DNA from 3 places in the Friedmanniella luteola genome. Region 3 is predicted to be linked to each of the others. Evidence: predicted binding sites of a transcription regulator. Region 3 holds the regulator's gene; each other region holds the start of a gene.
What was found. Region 3 encodes HrcA, which represses chaperone genes, less so after heat shock. Its sites were predicted from a motif close to TTGGCACTCGNNNNNNNCGAGTGCCAA; they were not measured.
Positions count from the first base shown of each region.

Region 1 (4,887 bases), 2.3 Mb from region 3:
TGGGCGACGACGTCGGCCAGCGTGGAGCTGGGCCGGGGGACGGCGTAGCGGCCCCAGAAGGAGTCCATCGCCGTCAGGTCGCGGGGGTCCAGCCCCTCGGAGCGGGCGACCTGCTCGGCCTCCAGCGCCCAGGCGCGGACGGCCGGGCTGACGAAGGTCGGGACGAAGGTGATCATGCAGGTGCCGCCGTTGCCGGCCAGGGAGGCGAGCACGTCGTCGGGCACGTTGCGCGGGTGGTCGCAGACCGCGCGGGCCGAGGAGTGGCTGAAGATGACCGGCGCCTCGCTGGCCTCGATGGCCTGCCGCATCGTCGTCGGAGCGACGTGGCTGAGGTCGACGAGCATCCCCATCCGGTTCATCTCGGCCACCACCTCGCGGCCGAAGGCGGTGAGCCCGCCGTGCCGTGGCTCGTCGGTGGCCGAGTCGGCCCAGTCGGTGTTCTCGTTGTGGGTCAGCGTCAGGTAGCGGACGCCCAGCCGGTACAGCGTGCGCAGCGCGCCGAGGGAGTTGTTGATCGAGTGCCCGCCCTCGGCTCCCAGCAGGCTGCCGATCAGGTACGGGTCGTCCAGCACGGCCGCCAGCCCGTCGGCGCTGGTCACCAGGGCGAGGTCGGAGACGTAGCGCTGCACCATGTCGTAGACGGCGTCGACCTGCTCCAGCGTCGCCGTGACCGCGGCGTCCCCGCGGAGCGAGCAGGGCACGAACACCGACCAGAACTGGGCGCCGAGCGAGCCGGCACGGAGCCGCGGCAGGTCGGTGTGCAGCTGCGGCTGGGACTGCGCGATGTCGACGGCGTCGAAGTCGTAGCCCACCCCCCGCATCGCCCACGGCAGGTCGTTGTGCCCGTCCACCACACGCAGTGCGCTCACGCGAACCCCTTCCCTGCCCGACCGTCCTGGGCTGCACCCTAGCGGCAGGCCCGGGGACCCTGCGGCGGCCGACCGGTCGCTCGTCGCGGCGCCGGGTGAGGCCCTCGAAGACGCCGAGAGGCGGCCCCCGTCGGGGGACCGCCTCTCGGTCTGTCGTGCTGGTGGTGCGGGTGGGGCTGGACTCAGAAGTCCATGCCGCCCATGCCACCGGACGGGTCGCCGCCGCCGGCCGGAGCAGCCTTCTCCGGCTTGTCGGCGATGACGGCCTCGGTGGTGAGGAACAGGGCCGCGATGGAGGCCGCGTTCTGCAGGGCAGAACGGGTGACCTTCGTCGGGTCCGGGACGCCGGCGGCGAGGAGGTCCTCGTACACCCCGGTCGCGGCGTTCAGGCCGTGACCGACGGGGAGGGACTTGACCTTCTCCACCACGACGCCACCCTCGAGGCCGGCGTTGATGGCGATCTGGCGCAGCGGGGCCTCGACGGCCACGCGGACGATCTGGGCGCCGATCTGCTCGTCACCCTCGAGCTCGAGGGTCTCGAACACCTTCGCGGCGGCCTGGACGAGGGCCACGCCACCACCGGCGACGATGCCCTCCTCGACGGCGGCCTTCGCGTTGCGCACGGCGTCCTCGATGCGGTGCTTGCGCTCCTTGAGCTCGACCTCGGTGGCCGCACCGACCTTGATGACGGCGACGCCGCCGGCCAGCTTGGCCAGCCGCTCCTGCAGCTTCTCGCGGTCGTAGTCGGAGTCGGAGTTGTCGATCTCGGCGCGGATCTGGCTGACGCGCCCGGCGATGGCGTCGGAGTCGCCGGCACCCTCGATGATCGTGGTCTCGTCCTTGGTGACCAGCACCTGGCGGGCCTGGCCCAGCAGCTCCAGCCCGACGCCGTCGAGCTTGAGGCCGACCTCCTCGGAGATGACCTGACCACCGGTGAGGATGGCGATGTCGCCGAGCATGGCCTTGCGGCGGTCACCGAAGCCCGGGGCCTTGACGGCGACGGACTTGAAGGTGCCACGGATCTTGTTGACGATCAGCGCGGCCAGGGCCTCGCCGTCGGTGTCCTCGGCGATGACGACGAGCGGCTTGCCGGCCTGGATGACCTTCTCCAGCAGCGGCAGGACGTCCTTGAGGCTCGAGACCTTCGAGTTGACGATCAGCACGTAGGGGTCGTCGAGGACGGTCTCCATGCGCTCGGTGTCGGTGACGAAGTAGGGCGAGATGTAGCCCTTGTCGAACCGCATGCCCTCGGTGAGCTCGAGCTCCAGGCCGAAGGTGTTGGACTCGTCGACGGTGATGACACCTTCCTTGCCGACCTTGTCCATCGCCTCGGCGATGATCTCGCCGACGGTGGGGTCACCGGCGGAGATCGACGCGGTGGCGGCGATCTGCTCCTTGGTGTCCACGTCGACGGCGGTGCTGGCCAGCTCCTCGACGATGGCCGCGACGGCCTTCTCGATGCCCTTCTTGAGGGCCATCGGGTTGGCGCCGGCGGTGACGTTGCGCAGGCCCTCGCGGACCAGCGCCTGCGCCAGCACGGTGGCGGTGGTGGTGCCGTCGCCCGCGACGTCGTCGGTCTTCTTGGCGACCTCCTTGACGAGCTCGGCGCCGATCTTCTCGTAGGGGTCCTCGAGCTCGATCTCCTTGGCGATGCTGACACCGTCGTTGGTGATCGTGGGGGCGCCCCACTTCTTCTCGAGCACGACGTTGCGGCCCTTCGGGCCGAGGGTGACCTTCACGGCGTCGGCGAGGATGTTCATCCCACGCTCGAGCCCGCGACGTGCTTCGGTGTTGAACGAAATCAGTTTGGGCATGTTCTCGGCGAGTCCTCCCGCGCGCCGGCGGCGGGACCGCCGGCTCGATGGCTGCTAGTGGTGATCCCTGAGCAGGTGCCCGCGACGGACGACCTCCACAGGAGGCCTCACACGCTCAGAGAGGTGGCACTCTCACGAGGAGAGTGCTAATCAATGTTTAGCACTCTCCCCTGGCGAGTGCAAACACCCCCGGGCACCGCGGCGGGCAAGGCCGCACCCCAGGCACCCCTCCCCCGCTGTGCACGACCGCGCGGCGGACGACGTGTGACGATCAGTCCTGCAGGCCGTCGCCGAACCGGAACAGGGGGTCCGCGGTGTCGAAGGGGACGTCGCTCCGGCTGGCCTCGACGGCCTCGACGGAGGACGGCAGGTCGAAGGGCAGCCGACCCCGGGCCTGCGCCCGGCCGGTGAGGACGTCGACCAGCGCGTCGTCGGAGGCGCCGTAGTCCACCAGCAGGGCCGCGGCGGCGCCGGCCAGCTCGGGCACCACGGCCGGCCGGTCGAGGTAGAGGTCGACGACGGTGGGCACGGCCGCGCAGATCGCCAGCAGCCGGTCCCGTTCCGGCGGCGCGAAGGCCAGCGAGCCGGCGTGGAACATCGACTCGAAGCGGCCGGGCCGCGGCTCGAAGGGGGCGGCCAGCCGCAGCACGGCGACGTCGGCGTCAGCCGGGTCGTCCACCAGCCGGCCCAGCCGGGACGCCGCGTCGGTGCGGAAGCCCTCGACGTAGACGGCCAGGCCCTCGGCCAGCGGCAGCGACCCGGGCCCGTCGGCCGCAGCGGTCAGCCGGGTGATCGAGGCCCGCTGCGCCGCGCCGCCGGCGGCGACGAAGTCCTCCCGGCCGATCGTCGCGAGGGCGTGGTTCAGGTCCAGCGGGTCGGCGTCGAAGAGGCCGAGGACGAACTTCTCCCGCAGCAGCCGCCGGACGGAGACGTCGAGACGCTCCTCGGTGACGGCGCCGGAGCGGACCAGCTGGACGACGAGCTCGGGGCAGCTCTCACCGCCGAACTGGTCGACGCCGGCCGCCAGCGCCCGGGCCACCCGCTCGGGCGGGCTCAGCTCCTCGACCCCCCAGGCCCGGGCCGGCATCGGCTCGCCGGCGAAGGACTTGTCGGTGATCAGGCCCCAGTCGGTGCAGACGATCCCGTCGAAGCCCAGCTCGTCACGGAGCAGCCCCGCGATGACCGGGCGGTTGAAGGCGAAGCCGACCTCCTCCCAGTCCGTCCCGACGGGCATCCCGTAGTACGGCATGATCTGCGACGTCCCGGCCTCGAGCGCCGCCCGGAAGGGCGCCAGGTGGTACTCCTGCCGGCCGCCCGGGTAGACCTGCTCGCGGCCGTACGCGAAGTGCGGGTCCTCCCCGTCGAGCTGCGGGCCACCGCCCGGGAAGTGCTTGGTCATGGTGGCGACCGAGTCCGGGCCCAGCCGCTCGCCCTGGAAGCCGCGGACGTAGGCCCGGACCAGCTCCGCCGTCAGGTCGGCGTCCTCGCCGAAGGTCATCCCGATCCGCGCCCACCGGTACTCGGTCGCCAGGTCGATCTGCGGGTGCAGGGCCACCCGGAAGCCGCCGGCCACGTACTCCTGCCGGGCGATGTCGGCGAACCGCTCGACCAGGGCCGGGTCGCGCAGCGCGGCGAAGCCCAGCGACTCGGGCCACGCCGAGAAGGAGCCGGCGAGCGCCGCGGTGCCCGCGTTGTCGCTGAAGGAGTGCCGCGGGTCGGTGGACAGGCTCACCGGGATGCCCAGCTCGGTGCTCGCGGCGAGCTCCTGCAGCCGGTTGTACCAGGCGACCAGGTCCCGGACGCCCGACGGCGAGCCGAGCAGGTTGAAGTGGTTCATCCGCAGGCCGCGGACGGCGGCCTCGCTGCCGGGGCGGGCGATGACGTTGTCGTCGCCGACGAGCGTCCCGTCCGGCCCGATCAGCGTCATGTCGTGGAACATCAGCCCCGCCTTGTCCTCCAGGGTCAGCCGGCCCAGCAGGTCCTCGACCCGTTGGTCGGGGCTCAGCGACGGGTCGCGGTAGGGCGGCGCGCTGGGCTGGGTCATCGGCGGACTCCTTCGTCGGACGGGTCGGGGCGGGGCGGCGCCGGCCGGGGTCATCCTCGCGGACGCGGCCGGCCACACGACCGGCGGCCCGACCTGAACACATAGGCCGGGAATGCACAGGGTGCTCCCAGGGTTGCGCTGACCATGGCCGACACCGAGA
Region 1 covers NZ_LT629749.1:627,926-632,812, reverse strand. Annotated here, with positions in the region: gene BLT72_RS02955 (dipeptidase) at 1-869, opposite strand, end outside; gene groL (chaperonin GroEL) at 1,052-2,683, opposite strand; gene BLT72_RS02945 (glycoside hydrolase family 3 protein) at 2,955-4,727, opposite strand; gene BLT72_RS02940 (MDR family MFS transporter) at 4,872-4,887, shown strand, end outside.
Region 1: a site for HrcA is predicted at 2,841-2,867, ahead of groL (chaperonin GroEL). Genes of this name have one in related genera too.

Region 2 (4,887 bases), 570 kb from region 3:
ACCACGACGCCGGGAACGGCCGGAGCGTTCAGCTTCGCGATCATCCCGGACACCCAGAACGAGGTCCTGGCCAGCGGGGACCGCCGGCTGACGAACCGGAACCAGTGGCTGGCGCGCCAGAAGGACCTCGCCTTCGTGGCCCAGACCGGCGACCTGGTCAACTGGGACACCCCGGACCACCGGCAGATGGCGATGGCGAAGAACAGCATGGACGTCCTCGAGGACGCCGACATCCCCTACACGGTCTCGGTCGGGAACCACGACACGATGGCCACGGGCGTCGGCGGCTCGGCCCGCGACCCGCAGAACACCCGCGCCCTGCAGCGCGACACGTCGACGTTCAACAGCTACTTCAAGGCGAGCGACTTCGGCGCCGTGGCGGGGACGTACGAGTCGGGCAAGGTCGACAACGTCTACTCCACCTACTCCGCCGGCGGGCTGCAGTGGATGGTGCTGAGCCTGGAGTTCTGCCCGCGCCCCGGCGTGGTCGCCTGGGCCAAGAAGGTCGTGGCCTCGCACCCGGACCACAACGTGCTGATCAGCACCCACAGCTACCAGAACGGCGGCGGCGGGCTCGACGGCAGCAACCAGGGCTACGGCGACACGAGCGGCCAGCAGCTGTTCGACCAGCTCGTCAGCCAGTACCCGAACATCAAGATGGTCTTCTCCGGCCACGTCGGGCTGGCCCAGCGGGCCCGCGTCGACACCGGCAAGAACGGGAACAAGATCTACTCGTTCCTGACCACGATGCACGACGGCGTGACCAACCCGGTCCGGATGTTCGACGTCGACCCGGCCGACGGCACCGTGTCGACCCGCATCTACGCCCCGCTCACGGGCACCACCTGGGGTGCCTACACCCAGACCCTGACGGGCGTGCAGTTCGTCCGCTGACCCCGCGCCGCTGCTGCGGCGCCGTGACGACCGACGGGTCGGCCCCCCGGGGGCCGGCCCGTTCGTCGTCCCCGCTGCTGGCACTCCACCAGGCCGAGTGCTAACCTCGCCATTGGCACTCTCCCCTGGAGTGTGCCAACGGACGGGACGGCACCGCGACGACGTCTCGACCACTCCTCCCGAACATCCCACACTCGTGAAAGGGGTTTGGACGTGGCCACCACGATCAAGCCGCTCGAGGACCGCATCCTCGTTCAGCCGCTCGAAGCAGAGCAGACCACCGCCTCCGGCCTGGTCATCCCCGACACCGCCAAGGAGAAGCCGCAGGAGGGCAAGGTCATCGCGACCGGACCCGGCCGCGTCGACGACAACGGCAACCGCGTGCCCCTCGACGTCGCCGAGGGTGACGTCGTCATCTTCAGCAAGTACGGCGGCACCGAGGTGAAGTACGACGGCAAGGAGCTGCTGCTCCTGAACGCGCGCGACATCCTCGCCGTCGTCTCCAAGTAGCTCGAAGAGCAGCAGAGGAACAGACCATGGCAAAGATCCTCCAGTTCAACGAGGAGGCCCGCCGCTCTCTCGAGCGCGGCGTCGACACCCTCGCGAACACCGTCAAGGTCACGCTCGGCCCGAAGGGCCGCTACGTGGTGCTCGACAAGAAGTGGGGCGCTCCCACCATCACGAACGACGGCGTGACCGTCGCCCGTGAGGTCGAGCTCGACGACCCCTACGAGAACCTCGGCGCGCAGCTCGCCAAGGAGGTCGCCACCAAGACCAACGACGTCGCCGGTGACGGCACGACGACGGCCACGGTGCTCGCCCAGGCGCTCGTGCACGAGGGCCTCAAGGCCGTCGCGTCCGGCGCCAACCCGATCGGCCTCAAGCGCGGCATCGACGCGGCGGTCGCCGCTGTCGTCGAGCGCCTGCGGGAGAACGCCCGCGAGGTGCAGACCACCTCGGACATGGCGAGCGTCGCCACCATCTCCGCCCGCGACGAGGTCATCGGCGAGCTTATCGCCGACGCCTTCGACAAGGTCGGCAAGGACGGCGTCATCACCGTCGACGAGTCCAACACGATGGGCACCGAACTCGAGTTTACCGAGGGCATGCAGTTCGACAAGGGCTACCTCTCGCCGTACTTCGTGACCGACGCCGAGCGGATGGAGGCCGTCCTGGACGACCCCTACATCCTCATCAACTCGGGCAAGATCTCCTCGATGACCGAGCTGCTGCCGCTGCTCGAGAAGGTCATCGGCGCCTCCGGCACGCTCTTCATCGTGGCCGAGGACGTCGACGGCGAGGCCCTGTCCACCCTCGTGGTGAACAAGATCCGCGGCACCTTCACCTCCGTGGCCGTCAAGGCCCCGGCGTTCGGTGACCGTCGCAAGGCCATGCTCGAGGACATCGCCACCCTCACGGGTGCGCAGGTCGTCGCTCCCGAGGTCGGGCTGAAGCTCGACCAGGTCGGCCTCGAGGTGCTGGGCCGCGCCCGGCGCATCGTGGTCACCAAGGACAACACGACGATCGTCGACGGGTCCGGCAGCTCCGACGAGGTCAAGGCCCGCGTCGCCCAGCTGCAGGCCGAGATCGAGCGGACCGACTCCGACTGGGACCGCGAGAAGCTGCAGGAGCGGGTCGCCAAGCTCGCCGGCGGCGTCTGCGTGATCAAGGTCGGCGCGGCCACCGAGGTCGAGCTCAAGGAGAAGAAGCACCGGATCGAGGACGCCGTCTCCGCGACGCGCGCCGCGATCGAGGAGGGCATCGTCGCCGGTGGCGGCTCTGCGCTCATCCACGCCGTCGAGGCGCTCAAGGGCGACCTCGGCCTCACGGGTGACGAGCGGACCGGCGTCGCCATCGTCCGCAAGTCGGCCGTCGAGCCGCTGCGCTGGATCGCCGAGAACGGTGGCGAGCCGGGCTACGTCGTCACCGCCAAGGTCGCCGAGCTGCAGCCCGGCAGCGGGTACAACGCCGCCACGGGTGAGTACGTCGACCTGATCGCGGCCGGGGTCATCGACCCCGTCAAGGTCACGCGTTCGGCCCTGGCCAACGCGGCGTCCATCGCCTCGCTGCTGCTCACCACGGAGACCCTCGTGGTGGAGAAGCCCGAGGAGGAGGAGCCGGCCGCCGCCGGTGGCCACGGTCACAGCCACTGAGGCTGCTCCACCCGCACGACCCGTACGACCCGCGAGGGCCCTTCCCGGCAGGGGAGGGCCCTCGTGGCGTGCCGGGACCCCCCGGCAGCCAGGGGGCACGGTGATCGTTGCCCCTTCGTTACCCCGGCCCGCCCAGCGGCGCGCCCGATCCGGTTGTGGCGCCCGCAGGCGTCTGGAACAGTGGCGCGCAGCAGGTGGCCTTCTCTCGGGGACGACAGGGGGTACGTAGGGTGACCGATCACGACCAGTTCGACCCGGCGATCGTGGCCCGGGCCCAGACCGGGGACGAGGTGGCGCTGCACGCGCTCCTCGCGGCGGTGCGGCCGGTGGTGCTGCGCTACTGCCGGTCGCGGCTCCGCAGCTACGCCGGCGGTGCCGAGGCGGCCGACGACGTCGCCCAGGAGACCTGCGTCGCCGTGCTCGACGTGCTGCCCCGCTACCAGCAGCAGGGTGCGCCGTTCGCCGCCTTCGTCTACGGCATCGCCGCGCACAAGGTCGCCGACGCCCAGCGCGGCTTCCGCCGGGCGGCCGTGCTGGTCGAGGAGATGCCCGACCAGACCGAGCCCTCACCGACGCCGGAGGAGCAGGCCGTCTCGGCGGCCGTCGTCCGGGCCACCAACGACCTGCTGGCCCGGCTGCCGCCACGGACCCAGCAGGTGCTGCTGCTCCGCGCCGGCGGCCTCAGCGCCGACGCCGTCGGGGAGCGGCTGGGCATGACCGCCAACGCCGTGCGCGTCGCCCAGCACCGCGGGGTGGCCAAGCTGCGGCACCTCATCGAGGGCTCCGACGAGCACCGCGAGCTGCTCGCCGGCTTCCTCCGGCCGGCGGTGGCACCGGTCGAGCTGGGGCTGGCCGCCGGGTTCTGAGCCCGCCGCCGGGGCCCGTCGGGAGGCCGGGGCCGCCCCTGGGCACGGCGGGCTGGGGGGGCCTGCTCGGCTAGCATGGGCACTCCGTTCCGCGTGAAAGGCCCAGGCCCGTGTCCTCGTCTCCCGGTCTCAGTGCCGCTGGTGTGCCCGAACCCTTCGCGACCCTCGGTCTGACGTTCGACGACGTCCTGCTGCAGCCCTCCGAGAGCGACGTCATCCCGTCCCAGGTGCGCACCGAGTCGCGCGTGTCCAAGCGGATCAGCGTCAAGGTCCCCCTGGTCTCCTCCCCGATGGACACCGTGACCGAGGCCCGGATGGCCGTCGCCATCGCGCGCCAGGGCGGGCTGGGCATCATCCACCGCAACCTCTCCATCGAGGACCAGGCCCACCAGGTCGACGTGGTCAAGCGCTCCGAGGCCGGCATGGTCGACGAGCCGATCACCATCAGCCCCGACGCCACCATCGGCGAGGCCGACGCGATGTGCGGCCGCTTCCGGATCTCCGGCGTCCCGGTCGTCGACCGCGACCAGACCCTGCTGGGCATCGTCACCAACCGCGACATGCGCTTCGAGAACGACCCGGCCCGGCTCGTCGGGGACGTCATGACGAAGATGCCGCTGGTCACGGGTCCGGTCGGCATCAGCGGCGAGGACGCGATGGCGCTGCTCGCCGCCCACAAGATCGAGAAGCTGCCGCTCGTCGACGAGCGCGGCCGGCTCAAGGGCCTCATCACCCTCAAGGACTTCGTCAAGTCCGACCAGTACCCCGACGCGTCGAAGGACGACCAGGGCCGCCTCCGGGTCGGTGCGGCCGTCGGCTTCTTCGGCGACGCCTGGAAGCGGGCGATGGCGCTGATCGAGGAGGGCGTCGACCTGCTCGTGGTCGACACCGCGCACGGCCACTCCCAGGGCGTGATCGACATGGTCCGCCGGCTGAAGGCCGAGAAGGCCGCGGCCGACGTGGACGTCGTCGGC
Region 2 covers NZ_LT629749.1:3,657,770-3,662,656, reverse strand. Annotated here, with positions in the region: gene BLT72_RS17200 (metallophosphoesterase) at 1-894, shown strand, start outside; gene groES (co-chaperone GroES) at 1,108-1,404, shown strand; gene groL (chaperonin GroEL) at 1,431-3,047, shown strand; gene BLT72_RS17185 (sigma-70 family RNA polymerase sigma factor) at 3,278-3,913, shown strand; gene guaB (IMP dehydrogenase) at 4,057-4,887, shown strand, end outside.
Region 2: a site for HrcA is predicted at 972-998, ahead of groES (co-chaperone GroES). Genes of this name have one in related genera too.

Region 3 (4,887 bases):
CCAGGACGTCGGTCGCGTAGCGGTCGGTCGGAGAGCTCACCGGCTGAGCGTAGGCGAGCCGGGCCCGGCAGCCGGGGACCTGACGACGGGGTGGTGCCCGCCGGCTTGCCCGCGGTGGTTGTCTGGGCCCGTGCCGGTGATGTCGATGTTCCCCCTCGGGTCCGTGCTGTTCCCGCACATGCCGCTGCGGCTGCGGGTGTTCGAGGAGCGCTACCTCGTCATGCTGTCGGAGCTCGTCCGGGCGCAGGACACCCGCTTCGGTGTCGTGCTGATCGAGCGCGGCTTCGAGGTGGGCGGCGGCGAGCACCGCTTCGGCGTGGGCACCACGGCCGACGTGGCCCAGATCCAGGCCGAGGACGGCATGGTGGGCCTGGGGGCGCAGGGCGGTGAGCGGTTCGAGGTCGAGGACTGGCTGCCGGACGAGCCGTACCCCCGCGCGGTGGTGCGGGTGCTGCCCGAGCTGGTCTGGGACGAGGCCCTGGAGCCGCTGCGCGCCGAGACCGAGCAGCTGGTCCGCCGCACGCTGGCCCGGGCCAGCGAGTTCGCCGAGGACGTGTGGCCCGCCGACGTCGAGCTGGCCGACGAACCGGTGCCCGCCCTCTGGCAGCTGGCGGCGATCGCCCCGCTGACCGCCCTGGACCAGGTCCGGCTGCTGCGGGCGGAGTCGGCGGAGGCGCTGCTGCAGACGCTGGCGGAGCTGACGGAGGACGCCGCCCTGCAATTCTGACCTCGCTCCGCTCGGTCGCGGATCTCGCTCGGGCCCCCTGTCCTCCTCCCTCCCGGGCAGGACGAGGAGCGTGTCCTGCCCGTCCGGTCGTCCGGACAGCGGCGCGAGATCCGGGTGCCTGGTCGGCGGCGCCGTGACCCGCTCGCCGTGCTCGACCCGCGCTCCCTGAGCTCGTCGAAGCGCCGTCGACCAGCTCAGGCGACGGTGCGGTCAGGCCGCGGGTGCAGGATCGGGCTGGTGACTCAGCGGGCGGCGGGCCCCGTCGAGGCTCGCTGGACCAGCTCGATGGGGAGCAGGACCTGGCGCGGCGCGGCGTCGGCGTCCACCAGCAGGCGGCCGACCTGGCGGCCCCGCTCGCGGATCGGCTGCCGGACCGTGGTCAGGTCCCGGGCCGCCGCGTCGGCGATGTCGTCGAAGCCGCACACCGACACCCGGCCGGGGACGTCGACGCCCAGCTCGGCCAGCGCCGTCAGCGCGCCCAGGGCGAGCACGTCGCTGAGGCCGACCACCGCCGTCGGCGGCTCCGGCCGCTGCATCAGCGCGCGGGCGGCGGCGGCGCCGGACGCCAGCGCGTTGTGCCCGCCGGAGACCAGGGTGATCCGGCCGGGCAGGCTCTGCTGCAGCCCGCGCAGCCGGGAGGCGTAGTCGAGGAACGTGACCTCGGCCGGGTCGAGCTCGACCACCTCGCGGCCGGCCGGGGCGTTCCGCTCCACCAGCACCGCCACGTCGCGGTGACCCAGCGCGGCCAGGTGCTCGCCCACCAGCACGCCGCCGCGCAGGTCGTCGATGGCCACCCAGGACGCCTCCGGGTCGTCGCGGATGTCGGTGCCGACGAAGCGGATGCCGCGGGCGCGGGCGACGGCGGCCGCGGGGTGCTGCTCCGGCAGGCACATGATCGTGAGCGCGTCGATGCTGGCCCGCTGGATCGCGGTGACGTCGGGCCCCTGCTCGGAGAACGCCAGCGGCATCAGCAGCACGCTCGTCTGGTGCTGCTCCACGACCTCGCTCAGCCCGGTGAGGAACTCCACGGCGAAGGGGTCGGAGAAGGCGTAGGAGAGCTGCTCGGTCAGCAGCACCCCGACGGCGCCCGAGCGGCCGACGCGCAGGGTCCGGGCCGCCGCGTCGGGGCCGGCGTAGCCCAGCTCGGTGGCGGTGGCCAGGATCCGCTCGCGCAGCTCGCGGGAGAGCTGGTCGGGGCGGTTGTAGGCGTTCGAGACCGTCGCGGGGGAGACGCCCAGCGTCGCCGCCAGCGTCTTCACCGTCACCCGGCCCATCGTCGTCCGCCCCTTCCTGCTGGCTGGTCGGGACGTGCGCCGGTCCCGACCGGCACCCAGTCTGACCCCGTGGGGGGCGGGGGGACGCTCACGCGAGCGGCAGCGTCGGTCGGGTGCCCTTGACGCCGCGGCCGGCCAGCGCCGCGTACCCGGGGGCCACGGCGCCGGCGACGTGCTCGGCGGGGTAGGGCCAGCTGCCGCGGGCCAGCGCGTCGGCCTCCGCCACGCCGGACTCGACCAGGTGGGTCAGCTCCCCGGAGACGGCGGCCACCCGGCCGCGGGTGCCGAAGACGAACTCGCGGTCCACGAGGTCGCCGTGCCCCGGCACGGCCCGGGTGCCGGCGGTCATCAGCCCGATCACCCCGTCCAGGGTGGCGCCCCAGGCGTGCGGCACGCTGTCCGGACCCCACCACGGGGCCGCCGTCTCGGGCGTCGGCGCGGACTCGACGAGGTCCCCGACGAACAGCAGGTCGGCGTCCGGGACGACGACCACGAGGTCGCCCTCGGTGTGCCCCGGCCCGAGGTGGGCCACCTCGACGCGCCGGTCGCCGAGGTCGACGGCCACGGCGACGGCGATCTCCCGCGCGGGCGGCGCCAGGGCCGCCGGGTCGACGCCGAGGGCCCGGGCGGCCCCCGCCGAGACCGCGGAGGCCAGCGCGGCGGGCAGGGTCTCGTGGCCCAGGGTGGGCACGTCACCGAAGGCGGCCAGCCCGAACGCGTGGTCGGGGTGGGCGTGGGTGACGACGACGCCCACCAGGGGCAGGTCCGTCGCGGCGGCCACCGCGGCCCGCACCGCGGCCCCCTGCTCCGGGCTCGAGCCGGTGTCGACGAGGAGGGCTCCGGTGCGGCCCAGCACCAGGCCCAGGTTCACGGCGTCGGGTTCGGCTACGCAGACGAGGACGCCCTCGGCCACCTCCCGCCAGGGGCCGAGCGAGAACGGCGGGGCCGCGCCGCCCTGCCGGGGCTGGCCTGCCGTCGGCTGCTGGTCCATCCCGCTAGACTGGCACTCTGGCCATCTGAGTGCCAACCCGGCCGCGCGCGGGCGTCCGACGCCCGCACCGCCGACCGCCCGCGACCCGACACGAGGAGGGGACATGGACGACCGCAAGCTCGAGGTGCTGCGCGCCATCGTGACCGACTACGTGTCCAGCCAGGAGCCGGTGGGCTCCAAGGCCCTGGTGGAGCGGCACGACCTCGGCGTCTCCCCGGCCACCGTCCGCAACGACATGGCCGCGCTGGAGGAGGAGGGCTACATCACCCAGCCCCACACCAGCGCCGGCCGGATCCCCACCGACAAGGGCTACCGGCTCTTCGTCGACCGGCTCGGCACGGTCAAACCCCTGTCGCCGGCCGAGCAGAAGGCCATCCACACCTTCCTCTCCGGCGCGGCCGACCTCGACGACGTCCTGCTGCGCACGGTGCGGCTGCTCGCCCAGGTCACCCAGCAGGTGGCGATCGTGCAGTACCCGACCCTCAGCCACTCCACGGTGCGGCACGTCGAGGTCGTCTCGCTCTCCAGCTCGCGGATGCTCCTCATCCTCATCACCTCCACCGGTCGGATCGAGCAGCGCGCGCTGGAGCTCCCCGACCACGAGACCGAGACGCTGGCGTCGCTGCGCGCCCAGCTGAACGCCGCCACGGTCGGCCACCCGTCGTCCGTCGCGGCCGCGCGGCTCAGCGCGCTGGTCGACGAGCTGCCGCCCGAGCTCGGCGCGATCGGCCAGGTGGCCGCGGCCACCCTGCTCGAGATGCTCAGCAGCGAGACCTCCACCCGGATGGTCGTCGGGGGCATGCCCAACCTCACCCGCTACGGCGCCGAGTTCGAGACGACGGTCAAGCCGGTCCTCGAGGCGCTGGAGGAGCAGGTCGTGCTGCTCAAGCTGATGGGCGAGGCCACCACGGCCGACGCCGTCACCGTGCGCATCGGCCAGGAGAACCCGTACAAGGAACTACAGTCGACGTCGGTCGTCGCGAGCGGCTACGGCAGCCAGCTCGACATCTTCGCCACGCTGGGCGTCGTCGGCCCCACCCGGATGGACTACCCCTCCACCATGGCCTCGGTGCGTGCCGTCGCCCGCTACGTAGGCCGTTTCCTCTCCGAAGGATGATCACCCCACACCATGAGCTCTGACTACTACGAGATCCTCGGCGTCACGCGGGACGCGACGCCGGAGCAGATCAAGAAGGCCTACCGCCAGCTGGCCATGAAGCTGCACCCCGACGTGGCCACGGAGGCCGACGCCGGCGACCGGTTCAAGAAGGTCGCCGAGGCCTACGAGGTGCTGCAGGACCCGAAGAAGCGCGACCTCTACGACCGCGGCGGCGACCCGCTCGGCGGCGGGATGGGCGGCTTCGGCGGGGGCGGCGGCTTCGGCGGCCAGGCCGGCGGCTTCGACTTCACCAACCTGGTCGACGCCATGTTCGGGCAGCAGACCACCCGCGGCCCGCGCTCCCGGGTGCGGCGCGGCCAGGACGCCCTGGTGCGGCTGTCGCTCGAGCTGGCCGAGGCCGCCTTCGGCACCACCAAGCCGCTCCAGGTCGACACCGCCGTGCTCTGCCCGCGCTGCAGCGGCTCGGGCGCCACGGAGGGCTCCGAGCCCGAGACCTGCCGGACCTGCCACGGGCAGGGCGACGTGACCCACGTCCAGCGCTCGTTCATCGGCGACATCCGCACCACCCAGCCGTGCCCCACCTGCCGCGGCTACGGGACGGTCATCCCCAACCCGTGCGTCGAGTGCTCGGGCGACGGCCGGATCCGCTCGTCGCGCACCATCAACGTCAAGATCCCGGCGGGGGTCAGCACCGGCAACCGGATCCACCTCGCCGCGCACGGCGAGGTGGGCCCCGGCGGCGGCCCGGCCGGCGACCTCTACGTCGAGCTGGCGG
Region 3 covers NZ_LT629749.1:3,091,013-3,095,899, reverse strand. Annotated here, with positions in the region: gene BLT72_RS14595 (DUF3097 domain-containing protein) at 1-40, opposite strand, end outside; gene BLT72_RS14590 (LON peptidase substrate-binding domain-containing protein) at 140-727, shown strand; gene BLT72_RS14585 (substrate-binding domain-containing protein) at 970-2,001, opposite strand; gene BLT72_RS14580 (MBL fold metallo-hydrolase) at 2,090-2,992, opposite strand; gene hrcA (heat-inducible transcriptional repressor HrcA) at 3,096-4,109, shown strand; gene dnaJ (molecular chaperone DnaJ) at 4,122-4,887, shown strand, end outside.